One region of the Altererythrobacter sp. Z27 genome, then DNA from elsewhere that is predicted to be linked to it. Evidence: predicted binding sites of a transcription regulator. Region 1 holds the regulator's gene; each other region holds the start of a gene.
The links. Region 1 encodes LexA, which represses DNA repair genes until DNA is damaged. Its sites were predicted from a motif close to GTTCCNCNCTTGTTCT; they were not measured.

Region 1 (3,451 bases):
TCCTTTCAGCGGCAAGTTGATGTGGGGCCAATGCGTACGCATTTCGACCGGGGCGCATATGCCCGCAGGTGCCGACCGCGTGCTGATCCGCGAAGACGCAGAACTGCTTCAGCCCGATCTCGTCACGACCTCGGAAAATCCCCTTCCCGGCCAGCATGTCCGCAAGCGCGGTTTCGACTTCGCAGAGGGCGGCAAGGTGCTCGCCGCAGGAACACGGATCGGCCCGGCGCAGCTCGCGCTGGCGATTAGTGCTGGGCATGGCGAGCTTCCGGTCCGCCGTGCGCCGCGCGTGGCCGTGCTCGACAGCGGCGACGAACTGGCAGTCGATCCAGCCAATTGCGGCGATCACCAGATTCCAGCGAGCAATGGGGCGATGATCGCGGCCATGCTGGGCGCGCTTGGCTGCGAAGTGCTGCGGATCGGACCGGTGGCGGACGATGCTGAGGCGCTGGCAGCTGCCCTGAAGAATGCGGAAGGCGCGGATATCCTTGTCACCTCCGGCGGCGCCTCGGTTGGCGATCATGATTTGATCCGCCCGGCGCTCGAAGCTTGGGGCGCCCGGATCGATTTCTGGAAGGTCGCGATGAAGCCGGGGAAGCCGGTTATGGTCGCGACGCGCGGTTCGCAGGTGATCCTTGGCCTGCCCGGCAATCCGGTGTCGAGCTTCGTCACTTGCTTCCACTTCGTGCTGCCGCTGGTGCGTGCGGCAATGGGCGCCTCCATGCCGCTTCCGCGCAAGGCGATGCTGGTGTCCGGAAGCGAATTGCCTGCCATTGGCGGCCGGCGCGAATTCCTGCGCGCTGTGTGGGATGGCGCAAAGGCAACGCCGGTCGATTCGCAGGATTCCTCCGCCCTCGCGTCGCTTGCCGCCGCAAACTGCCTGATCGACCGGCCTGCCGGGAGTGAGCGGATCGAAGCGGGAACATCTGTTCCGGCATACCTGTTGGAAAATGGCGGAATTGCTTGACTTGGCGAATCGGGTTGCCTAATTGTTCTACATTCGTTCACCATGTTCCGGTGGACGTGGAACAGGCGGCCAAGGGAGGTTTTCGCCATGCTGACTGCCAAGCAGCACGAACTCATCCGTTTCATTCAGCAGCGGCTTGAGGAAACGGGCATCTCGCCTTCTTTCGAGGAAATGAAGGAAGCGCTCGATCTCAAGAGCAAGTCAGGCGTGCACCGGCTGATTTCCGCTTTGGAGGAGCGTGGCTTCATTCGCCGCCTGGCCAATCGGGCGCGGGCGCTCGAAGTGATACGTATGCCGGAAGATGCCGTGCCTGCCGCCAAGCGCAGCGCACCTGCCAACGATCCCGTGTCGGTTGCGCGTTCAGCGCCGCCCGCCATGCGCGAACCTGCCAATGACGTGATCGAGATCCCGCTGCATGGCCGCATTGCCGCCGGCGCGCCGATCGAAGCGCTCGAAGGGCAGGCTAGCATGCCGGTTCCTGCCGCTTTGCTGGGCCCGGGCGAGCATTACGCGCTCGAAGTATCGGGCGACTCGATGGTGGAAGCGGGCATTTTCGACGGCGACTATGCGCTGGTGCGCCGCACCGACACCGCGCGCGACGGCGAGATCGTGGTCGCGCTGGTGCGCAACGAGGAAGCGACGCTCAAGTACCTGCGCCGCGTGAACGGGATGATCCAGCTCGATCCTGCCAACGGGGCCTACGAGCCGCAGGTCTATCGGCCTGACGAAGTGGTGGTTCAGGGCAAGCTCGCGGGCCTGCTGCGCCGTTACCACTGATTGACGTGATTGCGCGCCGGGCACTGTCCCCCAATTTGTCAGCTAGCTCCCCGGCTAGTCCCGACGCCCGGCGCGCCACCATCCATGCTCACCCTGATGGTCTGCGACCCTCCGGATTGCCTCGTCTTCGAGCACGATCGCGATGCCGCCAGAGCGCTGCAGGAAGCGCCGGTCGGCCTTGAGCCAGCGGGGTCGGCATGATCGGGGAAGCCATCGGTCGGCCACTACGATATCCGCCCGCTCGCATGCTGCGGCCAGCGCGCGCTCTTCGATCTGCAACTTGTTTCGGGCGAGCAACAGGCTCCAACTGCGCCCTCCCCGCTCGATCGAGGCAACGCAAAAGTCCGCGCTGCAACGCGCGCCCGGCCAGTCGGCGAGCAGGACGGGCTCGGCCTCCACGCCAACCAGTTCCAGCAGATTGTCGCGCGTGTAACTCGAACGGCTGTCACGCAGGGTGACAAGTCGCGTCCCCTCACCATCCTTGCCGGGCACCGTGATCCCGACATGTCGTCCGTCGCCTGAGATCAGGACGTCGGGCACTGGGGTGGCGACGAAGAAAGCGGTCGCGATGGCAGCGGGAACCAGTCCCAGCAACCGCCGCTTGCCTTTCCAGAGCGCCAGCCACAACCCGCCCGCTATGAACATGGCGAACGTAAGCCCGCCCATCTGCGGCATCAGCTTGACCGCCCCCGGTTGCGCAGCGGTCCAATGCGCTATCGCGAGGAGCAGTTCGAGCGATTGGCCAACGAGCCACCACAGCGGCGCACCCAGCCCCACTAGGTCGAACAGCAGGGCAATCGCGATCAGCGGCATGGTGATGAAGGTTACCAGCGGGATCGCGACAACGTTGGCAAAGGCGCCATAGACCCCTGCACGATGGAAATGGAACAGCACGATCGGCATCAGGGCGATCTCGATCACCAGCCCTGTAACGAGGAGCATTCCCCCTCGTCGCCCTACCCAGGCCAGCCAACCCTCTTCGCGCGGCGCGAGAAATGCCTTCACCGGGGCACTGTTGTGCAGAGCAACGATTGCGATCACCGCGGCAAAACTCATCTGGAAACTGGGACCTACAAGCGCCTCCGGCCAAACCAGCATCACTGCAAATCCGGCCAGGGCAATCATCCGCAAGGACAGCGGATCACGCCCCAACGCAAGGGCAACGAGCACCAGCAATGCGGCGATACAGCTCCGTACTGTTGGCACTTCGGCACCTGTCAGCAAAGTATAGCCGATCCCCGCCAGCGCTCCGATTGCAGCCGCCGCGATGGGCAGGCGCACCCTCAACGCGAGCGCCGGCCACAGGGCAAGAAGCTTCAGCGCCAGCAAATAGGCACCGCCAATCACCGCGCTCACATGCAGGCCGCTGATTGAAAGCAGATGGGTGAGCCCGGCATCGCGCATCGCATCTTCATCGGCCACGGCGATCGCGCCCCGGTCCCCGCTTGCAAACGCTGCGGCAATACTCCCGGGAGCACCGGAAAGGTGGCTTCGAACATGCCCGGACAGCGCACGCTGGACAGACGCCAACCCGCCCTCCTCTGGGGGTGCCGGCTGCACGACCTCGATGGCCCCCATCGCACTGCCGGTTGCAGAAAGGCCCTGGAACCAGGCCGCTCGCGCGAAATCGTAACTTCCCGGAAGCATCGGCGGGGCAGGTGGCATCAACCTCGCGCGCATCCGCAAGATCGCACCTTCGGCAATACG
Region 2 (3,451 bases), 1.5 Mb from region 1:
CGTCTTGTGGGTGTAGATATTGGCCGGGATCGGCTCGATGCAGGCGCTGGTGCCGCCGCAAATGATCGAGATCGACGCGGTGGGCGCGATCGCCATCTTGCAGCTGAAGCGTTCCATCACGCCCATGTCTTCGGCATCGGGGCATGCGCCGCGTTCCTGCGCCAGCAGCATCGAGGCTTCGGACGCCTTGGCCGCGATGTGCTTGAACATCTTAAGGTTCCACACCTTGGCCATCGGGCTTTCGAAGCCGATCTGCTTCATCTGCAGGAAGGAATGGAAACCCATCACGCCGAGGCCGACCGAACGTTCGCGGCTGGCGGAATATTTGGCGCGGGCCATCTCGTCGGGCGCGCGGTCGATATAGTCCTGCAGCACGTTGTCGAGGAAGTGCATCACGTCCTCGATGAAGCGCTTGTCACCGTTCCACTCTTCCCACGTCTCGAGGTTGAGCGACGAGAGGCAGCACACAGCGGTGCGATCGTTGCCCAAGTGGTCGATGCCGGTCGGCAGGGTGATTTCCGAGCACAGGTTCGAGGTCGAGACCTTGAGCCCCAGGTCGCGGTGATGCTTGGGCATCATCCGGTTCACTGTGTCGGAGAATACGATATAGGGCTCGCCCGTGGCGAGGCGGGTTTCGACCAGCTTCTGGAACAGGCTGCGCGCATCGACCTTGCCGCGCACACTGCCGTCGCGCGGCGACTTGAGTTCGAACTCGTCGCCATTGCGCACCGCTTCCATGAACTCGTCGGTCACCAGCACGCCATGGTGCAGGTTCAGCGCCTTGCGGTTGAAGTCACCCGAAGGTTTGCGGATCTCGAGGAACTCCTCGATCTCGGGGTGGCTGATGTCGATGTAGCAGGCGGCCGAACCGCGCCGCAGCGAGCCTTGCGAAATCGCCAGCGTGAGCGAATCCATCACGCGCACGAAGGGGATGATGCCGCTGGTCTTGCCGTTGAGGCCAACCGGCTCGCCGATCCCGCGAACATTGCCCCAATAGGTGCCGATGCCGCCGCCCTTCGAGGCCAGCCAGACGTTCTCGTTCCATGTGCCGACGATGCCTTCGAGGCTGTCCGACACCGAATTGAGGTAGCAGCTGATCGGCAGGCCACGATTGGTGCCGCCATTCGACAGCACAGGGGTCGCAGGCATGAACCACAGCTTAGAGATGTAGTCATAGAGCCGCTGGGCATGCTCCTGGTCATCGGCATAGGCATCGGCGACGCGGGCGAACAGGTCCTGGTAGTCTTCGCCGGGCAGCAGGTAGCGGTCGGTCAGCGTTTCCTTGCCGAATTCGGTCAGCAGCGCATCGCGGCTGGAATCGGTCACGATGATGAAGCGACGATCATTGACCTTCTTGCTGTCGATTTCGGCAGCCGACTTCGCCACCGCCGCCATGGCGCCGGCGAGCGCTTCCCCGGCCTTTTCAGCCACCAGCGCTTCGGTTCCCTTGTCTTCGCTTTCCATTGCAACTGCCTTGTTCGCTTCCGGGGCATCCTGTGCCTGCGGGGACTGGCGCTTGCTCCTGGGCTGCCTGGTTTCGGTTTCGAGAGCGCCTTCCGTCTCTTGTTCCAAACCCATTGCTGCCTCGTCGCCCGTCCTGAAATCCATCATTTGCCCCGCTTCTCGCTTCGCGTTTCTACGTTCCCCGCGGCCACCCCTTTTTGCAGGCGATGTTCCGCATGTGTTCGATTCGGCGGGTCATCCCCACCTAGCAATTCCGAAGGCCTTCGGGGGAATTAGTTTTCCCTTTTTTGCCCACAGAGAGGGCGCGGGATTGCCGTGAATCGACCGACTCTTTCCCTCAGGCGCAGAGATGGTGCCTGCGCTCGGAAAAACTAGGTCTTGTGGGTGCCCCCGCAGCCTCAACCACTAGATACTGAATCAGAGGAGGGTCCGGTGCAAGAGGGTAAATTCGTATTTACTGTGGGCCGGAGGGCTCGCGCGGGGGTGTATTGCCATGCTGCAACGCCGCGACGCGCGGGAAATCCTTGGGTCGCGGCCCGCGCAACCCCAAAAATGAATCCGTGAAAAAATTTTTGCGGGCAAAAAGGACCGCCGGGGGTTGTGAATCAATCGAATCCCGCAGCGCAATTTTCGAATCCGGAAAGTGCGCTTGAAGCCGCGCAAGGCCAGCCGATCATGCGCCGCCTGACGCCACATTGGCGCCGCGCTCCCCACCCGCAGACTGGGCAGCGCGACGCCAAGGCGTCCCGACTCACTCAATGAGTCAGGAAGGGGAGTTCACCACGATCGACAGCGCCAGCACCGGCGCGCCGGGCTTGCCCGCCGCTTCGGCGATGCGCGCTTCCTCGACCCGGCGGAGCCGCTTGTTGAGGCTGGCCATTTGCGATTCGCTGCGCGCCAGGACGATATTCGCCTGGATCACCTGGTCGTCGGGATAGCCGGCGGGCAGTTCACCGATCGAATCGAGCCGCTCGACTGCTCTCAGCGCAGTGCGATCGACCTGCCGGTCGCCCGACTTGCGATAAAGCGTGACGTTTTCCGCCCGCCCTTCCGGGTCGACCTGGAAGCGGACCTGGGCGAAGCCGCCGCGGAAGCGCCAATTGTCGAGGTCGATCATGCCGAGTTCCTGATCGAGATCGTGCGAGACATCGGAAATGAAGCGCTGGGTGCCGTCGGCAGTGGGGACCACCCTGATTTCCTGCGAGGCAAGCGGGGAGGCGACGGCCACGCCTGCAAGGGCCGTGGCGAGACTGAGTTTGAGAAGTGTATTCATGGGATCATCCTTTCGAGCGAAAAAGATGATCGGCCGCAGAGGGTACCGCACTAAGTGCGACTGTTGTTATTCAGCGATGACGGTCGTTGGTCGATCGGGGCGCCGTAAGCCTGCGGGCACATGCGTCGTCCTGCCCGCGAAAATACGCCGATTGCAGGTGCTGTCAAACGAGTCCTGAAAGCATGTCGCCTTCATACAAAACCATGCCGCTCCTTGCGGGCGCGGCTAATTTTCTTGGCGGTGCAGGCCTGCGATTTGCCCGGCGAGGCAACAATCGTTCGCCCCCCGGCAAGCGACTCGAAATGGCTTGCCGCAGGCGTATCGGCGCTAGGCCGGATGCGCCGCGCGGGCGTGCTCGGCGATCGCATCGGCGATCGTATCGACCAGTTCCAGCGGCAGGTCGTGCCCCCAGCCGGGGAAGGTCTTGAGCTTGGCGCCGGAGATCGCCGCAGCGGTGGCGCGACCGCCCTCGACCTTGACCAGCGGATCGTCCTCGCCATGCAGCACCAGCGTGGGCGCCTTTACCCGCTTGAGCCGTTCGGTCCGGTCGCCATCGTGGATGATCGCGGCGAGCTGGCGCTGGAGCCCTTGCGGATAGACCGAGCGGCGAACGTTCTCGATCACCCGCTGGCGCTGGGCTTCGGGATCGGGGCGATAGCCGGGGCTGCCGATCGCGGTCGAAACGCGCATGCCATGCGCCACCAGGTCCGCCTC
Region 3 (3,451 bases), 1.5 Mb from region 1:
CGGAAAGCTGGCGCAGCAGCTGGTTGTTCCGCTCAAGCTCGATCCGCGTCATCTCGTCGCGCTGGTCGAGAAGGAAGCTGCGCGCGTTGAGTTGCCAGCTGCGTCGCGCGATCGCCCAGGCGGGGATGCCCACCAGCGAGGTTATCACGATGTAAAGACCCAGCTCCAGCGGCGGCAGCGCATGGGGCCACATTGCCACTGCCGAGGTGGCGAGCGCAAAGGCCAGCGCATAGCGTTTTAGCTCATCGGGGCGAAACGGCAGCGCCAGCCCCAGGCACGAAATGCCAAGCAGGAAAGTGGTCGCCAGCGTATAGCGCGCCATCGCTTCGGACGTGACGAAGCTGGCGAAGTACATCGCCAGCATGCCGATGCTGATCAGCGCGCCTGCCGCCACCAGCTTCATCTGGCCGACCTGGTGCTTGCGCAGCAGGAACAGGCCCGCCACCGCCAGCGGCACGATCGTCGCCGACCGCCACAGCAGTGCCACATGGATCATGTCCGGAAGGGCGAAGGCATCGAACAGCAGGGCGCACAGGCTGATGGCGAGCGCGAAGAGAATCTGGAACCGCAGGCCTTCATAGACCCGGTTGCGCGAATATTCCTCCTCCAGCGCCTTGAGCGCGGGCGACCACGCAGCATAATCGCTGCGGGTGGCGAGCGCCAAATCGATCTCTTCGCGCAGGGCGAAAGAGTGAGGAGAGGGTTCTTGCGACATAGCCCCTAAAAGTTAGCCGAAATCCCGTTAAGTATCTCCTAAAGCACTATTTTTTGCGGTTTTCTGCGGGTCACGATGGTTAACGCCACCCTTCGGCCGCGCGAAAAAGGTTAACGCCGATATAAGGGATGCGAATCACCCGAATCACGCAGCCCTGCGGCGCATGCCGGGCGACGAATCCGCGCTTCGGCCCGACTCGAAAAAAGCACGGCTTATCCCCGCCAAAACACCCCTGCTTGCCTTCGAATTGCCGCCATGATTCCCTATATTGGAAATTCGCGCTGATTCACGGAGACCACCAGATGTCGTTGCTCGAAGCCCGCAAGACCTACAAGCCGTTCGAATACCCCTGGGCCTACGAGTTCTGGAAACGCCAGCAGCAGATCCACTGGATGCCCGAGGAAGTTCCCCTGGGCGAGGATTGCCGCGACTGGGCGCAGAAGATTTCCGAGCACGAGCGCAATTTGCTCACGCAGATCTTCCGTTTCTTCACCCAGGCCGACGTCGAGGTGCAGGATTGCTACCACGACAAGTATGGCCGCGTGTTCAAGCCGACCGAGATCAAGATGATGCTCACCGCCTTCTCCAACATGGAGACGGTGCACATCGCCGCCTATTCGCATTTGCTCGACACGATCGGCATGCCCGAAAGCGAATATTCGGCCTTCCTCGAATATGAGGAAATGAAGGACAAGCACGACTTCCTGCAACAGTTCGGCGTGGACACGGACGAGGATATCGCCCGCACGCTGGCGGCCTTCGGCGGCTTCACCGAAGGGATGCAGCTGTTCGCCAGCTTCGCCATGCTGATGAACTTCCCGCGCTTCAACAAGATGAAGGGCATGGGCCAGATCGTCAGCTGGTCGGTGCGCGACGAAAGCCTCCACTGCGAAGGCATCGTGCGGCTGTTCCACGAATTCGTGCGCGAGCGTGACTGCTACACCAAGGCGGTGAAGGAAGACATCATCGACATCTGCCAGAAGACGGTGCGGCTGGAAGACAATTTCATCGATCTCGCCTTCGAGATGGGCCCCGTCAGCGGGATGAGCGCGAAGGAAATCAAGAAATACATCCGCTACATCGCGGACTGGCGGCTGGGCCAGCTGGGCCTGCAGCCGATCTACATGGTGGACGACCACCCGCTGCCGTGGCTCGCGCCGCTGCTTAACGGGGTGGAGCACGCCAACTTCTTCGAAACCCGCGCGACCGAATATTCGAAGGCCGCGACCAAGGGCAATTGGAACGACGTGTGGGCCAGCTTCGACAAGCGCCAGAAGGCCAAGGCCGCGAACGAAGGCGCCGCTGCCGAGGATGACGGGCCGGGCCTGTTCGGCGATGCAGGCGAAGGGACGCAAGCGGCGGAGTAGTTGGGGAAAGTTGATTTAGTGCGGCTGTCGAAAGCGCGCTAAATCAGCTACGGAACATATGTGGAACTTATTCGATTCTCTTTCGTTGCTGGCCACGCCCCACCTCGCGGACTCGAGGCAGAGATGATCGACGTGCGCGTCATTGCCAATAAGGTTTTGGCTAGGGCCGAACTACGAGAGATCGACATCACCAACATGGCGATCAATAAGATCGTATACTTCGTGCATTGTGATTACATGCTCGAGGAAGGAGAGCCACTTGTCAGTGCCAAGATTGAGGCATGGCAACACGGCCCAGTTTTTCGAGAGCTTTATCAAGAATTCAAGAGGTGGGGAGACGGCCCGATCAAAGGTAGGGCGACGCGAGTCAGCCCCCTGTCAGGAGAGGTGGAGGAGGCTACTGCTCAATTTGGGACCGAGGAACAGGATCGCCTCAATGAACTGATTGACCGTTATATCGGATTTTCAGCAGCTCATTTGCGGGCACTTTCTCACGTAGTTGGAGGACCGTGGGATCAAGTTTGGCAGCATTCCGGAAGGGCGAATCCCGGAATGCGGATTTCAGACGAACTGATCAGGCAATCTTACCAGCGAGAAACAAGGCAATGAGCATGAGCCCAAAGAGCATTTTTAGAAAGTTGGACAGCATTCCCGCTGCTCCAAATTTTGTACGATACAACTTTGATGATCTTCGGAAGACGTTGAAGGCATATGTGGCGTTCGCGAAGGGCATGCCGACTGTCTCCTACAGCGAAGGAATAAAGATCATCCGCGATTTGGTGCTTGGATGGTCGAATGCCGACAATGCGAAGAGGGCGGCGCGCAGACTCAAGAACTCTCCTTCAAGAAAGGCGGTAATTGAGTTCGTCGATGCCTTCTGCATTTATGCGGAGCATCGACGGTACGAAGGTGTGCCGGCCTTTTCTGATTTCACGACCAACTTTGCGATTGGCAGAGAACTGTTTGTGCCGGTGAGGCCAACCTTGGTTTCGCGAGAGGATGGTGAGTTTCGCCCTACATTTGTTTTTGGTTGGAAGTCGGTGCCGCTTGACGACTTTCAGCGAAGGCTCCTCATGACCATTCTCGAAGATGCAATCTTCTCATTGACCGACTTCCAGTCGAGCGATGCTGAGATCGTCTTCCTTCCTGAAGTTGATGGAGTTCGCGTTCCGGAAGTTTGGCACCGCGGAGACTATGATCTCTTGTCTGAAGTCCAACTTAGAAACCAGATGGAATTGTTTCTGTCTGCCCGAGAGCAGGCCTATCCAATCATCGACAATTGGCTCCGTTCGAAAGCCAGCGAATTTCGAGATGAACCAGTGGCTGAGCGCGATCACCGACAGCCAAGCTTGGACTTGCGCCTTCCTCC
Region 4 (3,451 bases), 230 kb from region 1:
GCGTTCGATGTTCTGGTCAAATCGGAAGTGGAAAATCGCAATCGGATCACTGCAGACGAATGGGAGCGGGTCGAGCGTTACAAGGTGACAATGCCCAATGGGGATGTCGTGACGGGTGAACGTGAGCGCCCCAAGACCTTTTGGACCACCACCATGCGCTATACGCTGACTAACGCCAAATCCTCCCCGGTCGAAGTCGAGCTAGTCCAGGCTGGACTCGATTATGGCTGGTGGAGTCGCGACCTTCGAATTCTCAGCGAAGATGTGCCGGGAAAACAGCTAAACGCGGACAAGCGAGAATATGTCATAACCGTGCCCGCCAATGGCGAGCGCGTCGTGCGTGTGACCTACGCCACGCGGTATTGATATGATGCGCTGGTTGAGCGCCACGTTAGTCGCGATGCTGGCGCTGTTCAGCATTCCGTTGGCCGCGCATGAGGTGGTCGATGCCTCCGCGCCGGAAAGGCTTGCGGTAACGATCTATCGCGATCCCAGCCAGTATGATTTCGATCCCAACCGACCGAAAGGTTTTGGCCTCGTCAGCGAGACCCGAACTGTCACCTTGCCACCGGGGGAATCAACCATCCGCTTCACGGGCGTAGCCGAGGGGATGATCGCAGTCTCGGCCATGGTTTCGGGCCTGCCCGGAGGAGTGATAGAGAAGAACCGCAATGCTGCGCTGCTTTCCCCTGCTGCTCTGATCGATGGTACGCTGGGGAATCGGGTCACCATCACGCGCACAAATCCGGCAACGGGTGCCGAACTGAGCGAGCAGGCAGTTGTCCGCACCCGTGCCGATGGCGGCCTCGTCCTGCAAACGGCGCAGGGCTACGAAGCGGTGCGTTGCTCCGGGCTGCCCGAGCGGCTCGGTTTCGACCGCGTACCGGCGGGACTGTCAGCGGAACCGGTGTTTACCATCGACGCGCGCGACGAGACCGGCGGCACTTACACCGTCACGTTGACCTATCTCGCCTGGGGCTTCGACTGGCGCGCGCATTATGTCGCGACGCTGCATGACGGCAAGGCAGGCGGGCGCCGTGACATGCGCATGCGAAGCTGGCTGACATTGGTGAATGACAATGCGCAGAGCTTCGAAAATGCCGAATTGTCGGTGGTTGCCGGCACGCTTAATATCGAATCTGACTTCGAGGATCTGGCTGAGCCTCCGCGCGGCGCGCCGCTGCGGCTGGAATGTTGGCCCATAGGAAACACCGCTGAAGGAACCTATCCTGGGCAAATTGATGTACCGGAGACGCTAATGCTTTCGGCCCCGACCGCCGAGATCGTGCTCAGTGGCTCTCGCCTCCGCGCCCAGGAGTTCGATTCCGCGTCGCCAGTCGCGATGATCGCGAGCGAGGAAAATCTCGGCGACTTCAAGCTGTTTCGCGTGCCGGAGCCGGTTACCGTACGGGCTAAGGGGATGAAGCAGGTCGCCTTTCTCGACAAGGACCGGGTGCGCGGCGAATTGATCAAAGAAGCCTATTGCGATGTTTACGGCCGGTTTGATGAAGACCAGGATTCCCGCCCCGTCAGCCTGCTTTACCGGGTTGAGAACGAAGAAAAGCTGGGCCTCGGCGCGTCATTGCCTCGCGGCGGCGCGACAGTGTTCGAACCGTCTTCGGCGGGTGAGCTGCTGATCGGCGAAAGCGGCCTGCGCGATTATGCTGTTGGCGAAGAGGTCGAAATCCGACTGGGTCGAAGCTCCCACGTTTTTGGCCAATGTGCAGGCACGGGATCGTCCCAGGACATGGGGCCTGACGAGAACGACTGGCAGGAAGTGCGCGCGGTGCTAACCAATGCGGGAAGAAATTCGATCGAGGTCGAACTTCAAATCGGCAGCAGTGCCGGCTGGCAGGTAAAAAAGGCACGTGGGGCAAGAGTGCGCAATGGCACGCACGTAGTGACCGTGCGTGTCGCGGCTGGGGGAACTTCCGAGATGAGGTTTTGGGTCCGTGATCTGGACTGACGCTCGTAATGTTGGTTTTTTCGGCCTTAGCGGTGTTGTGACAAAAAATTTCGTTCCCTACTTGTTCTTGTGGAACAAACCAGATACATAGCTTCCCAACAGGGCAGTCGATAACCGGCTATCGGCCCTAGGCAAGCAAGGGAGGCCATGCGATGGCGACGAATCTGAAACTGGTTGAAAAGGAGTCATCCGTGGATCGTCAGAAGGCGCTCGAAGCCGCGCTTGCCCAGATTGACCGGGCCTTTGGCAAGGGCTCGGCGATGAAGCTGGGCTCGAAGGAAGCGATGAATGTCGAATCGATTTCGACCGGCTCGCTCGGCCTCGACATTGCGCTGGGTATTGGCGGCCTGCCCAAGGGCCGCGTGATCGAAGTCTACGGCCCCGAGAGTTCGGGCAAGACCACGCTGGCGCTGCATGTCATCGCTGAAGCGCAGAAGGCCGGCGGCACTGCTGCCTTTGTCGACGCCGAACACGCGCTCGACCCGGTCTATGCCAAGGCGCTGGGCGTCGACATTGACGAATTGATCGTGTCGCAGCCCGATACGGGCGAACAGGCGCTCGAAATCACCGACACGCTGGTGCGCTCGAATGCAATCGACGTGCTGGTGGTGGACTCGGTCGCTGCCCTGGTGCCGCGGGCCGAAATCGAAGGCGAGATGGGCGACAGCCATGTCGGCCTGCAGGCTCGCTTGATGTCGCAGTCGCTACGCAAGCTGACGGGTTCGATCAGCCGTTCGAAGTGCATGGTGATCTTCATCAACCAGCTGCGCATGAAGATTGGCGTGATGTACGGTAATCCCGAAACCACGACCGGCGGCAATGCGCTCAAGTTCTACGCTTCGGTCCGTCTCGACATCCGCCGTACCGGCCAGATCAAGGACCGCGACGACATCGTCGGCAACACCACTCGCGTGAAGGTGGTCAAGAACAAGGTCGCCCCTCCGTTCAAGCAGGTCGAATTCGACATCATGTATGGCGAAGGCATTTCGAAGATCGGCGAGATCCTCGACCTGGGCGTCAAGGCAGGGCTGGTCGAGAAGTCCGGCAGCTGGTTCTCCTATGACAGTATCCGGATCGGCCAGGGCCGCGAGAATGCCAAGCAATACCTCAAGGACAATCCCGAGCTTTGCGACAAGTTGGAAGCTGCCATTCGCAGCCAAACCGACAAGGTCGCCGAGGAGATGATGACGGGCCCGGACGCGGACCCAGAAGACTGACCCTCAAGCGGGCGCAGGCGGTCCTGTCGGACCGGCGCCCGGAAACCCGGAAAGCCGGCGTGCGCCTCTCCCCCTGATAGGCTGCGCCGGTTTTTCGCTGTCTGCACCATCATGTTGCAATCAGCCATTCCAGCGCGCATGGCTCGCGCGGCGGCACCGGCAAGACCCGGGCGGCGTCAAAGCGATGGAGTGGGATTCGACATGGCGGGAATGGATGCACAGGAGTGGCAAGGGCGCGTGGGGAAATCCTGGGCGCATGAATGGCAGC

Region 2: the regulator LexA is predicted to act here: its motif matches at 1,673-1,688, upstream of ACUJ47_RS11085 (ribonucleoside-diphosphate reductase subunit alpha).
Region 3: the regulator LexA is predicted to act here: its motif matches at 2,134-2,149, upstream of ACUJ47_RS11110 (Panacea domain-containing protein).
Region 4: the regulator LexA is predicted to act here: its motif matches at 2,019-2,034, upstream of recA (recombinase RecA).

What each region holds. Positions count from the first base shown of each region.
Region 1 covers NZ_JBQYMC010000001.1:754,354-757,804, forward strand. Annotated here, with positions in the region: gene ACUJ47_RS03755 (molybdopterin molybdotransferase MoeA) at 1-967, shown strand, start outside; gene lexA (transcriptional repressor LexA) at 1,055-1,744, shown strand; gene ACUJ47_RS03765 (ComEC/Rec2 family competence protein) at 1,799-3,451, opposite strand, start outside.
Region 2 covers NZ_JBQYMC010000001.1:2,276,038-2,279,488, reverse strand. Annotated here, with positions in the region: gene ACUJ47_RS11085 (ribonucleoside-diphosphate reductase subunit alpha) at 1-1,464, opposite strand, end outside; gene ACUJ47_RS11080 (energy transducer TonB family protein) at 2,228-2,737, opposite strand; gene ACUJ47_RS11075 (alpha/beta fold hydrolase) at 3,065-3,451, opposite strand, start outside.
Region 3 covers NZ_JBQYMC010000001.1:2,282,047-2,285,497, forward strand. Annotated here, with positions in the region: gene ACUJ47_RS11100 (GGDEF domain-containing protein) at 1-715, opposite strand, end outside; gene ACUJ47_RS11105 (ribonucleotide-diphosphate reductase subunit beta) at 1,018-2,082, shown strand; gene ACUJ47_RS11110 (Panacea domain-containing protein) at 2,206-2,691, shown strand; gene ACUJ47_RS11115 (hypothetical protein) at 2,694-3,451, shown strand, end outside.
Region 4 covers NZ_JBQYMC010000001.1:980,330-983,780, reverse strand. Annotated here, with positions in the region: gene ACUJ47_RS04830 (DUF4139 domain-containing protein) at 1-366, shown strand, start outside; gene ACUJ47_RS04825 (DUF4139 domain-containing protein) at 380-1,966, shown strand; gene recA (recombinase RecA) at 2,119-3,183, shown strand; gene ACUJ47_RS04815 (class I SAM-dependent methyltransferase) at 3,385-3,451, shown strand, end outside.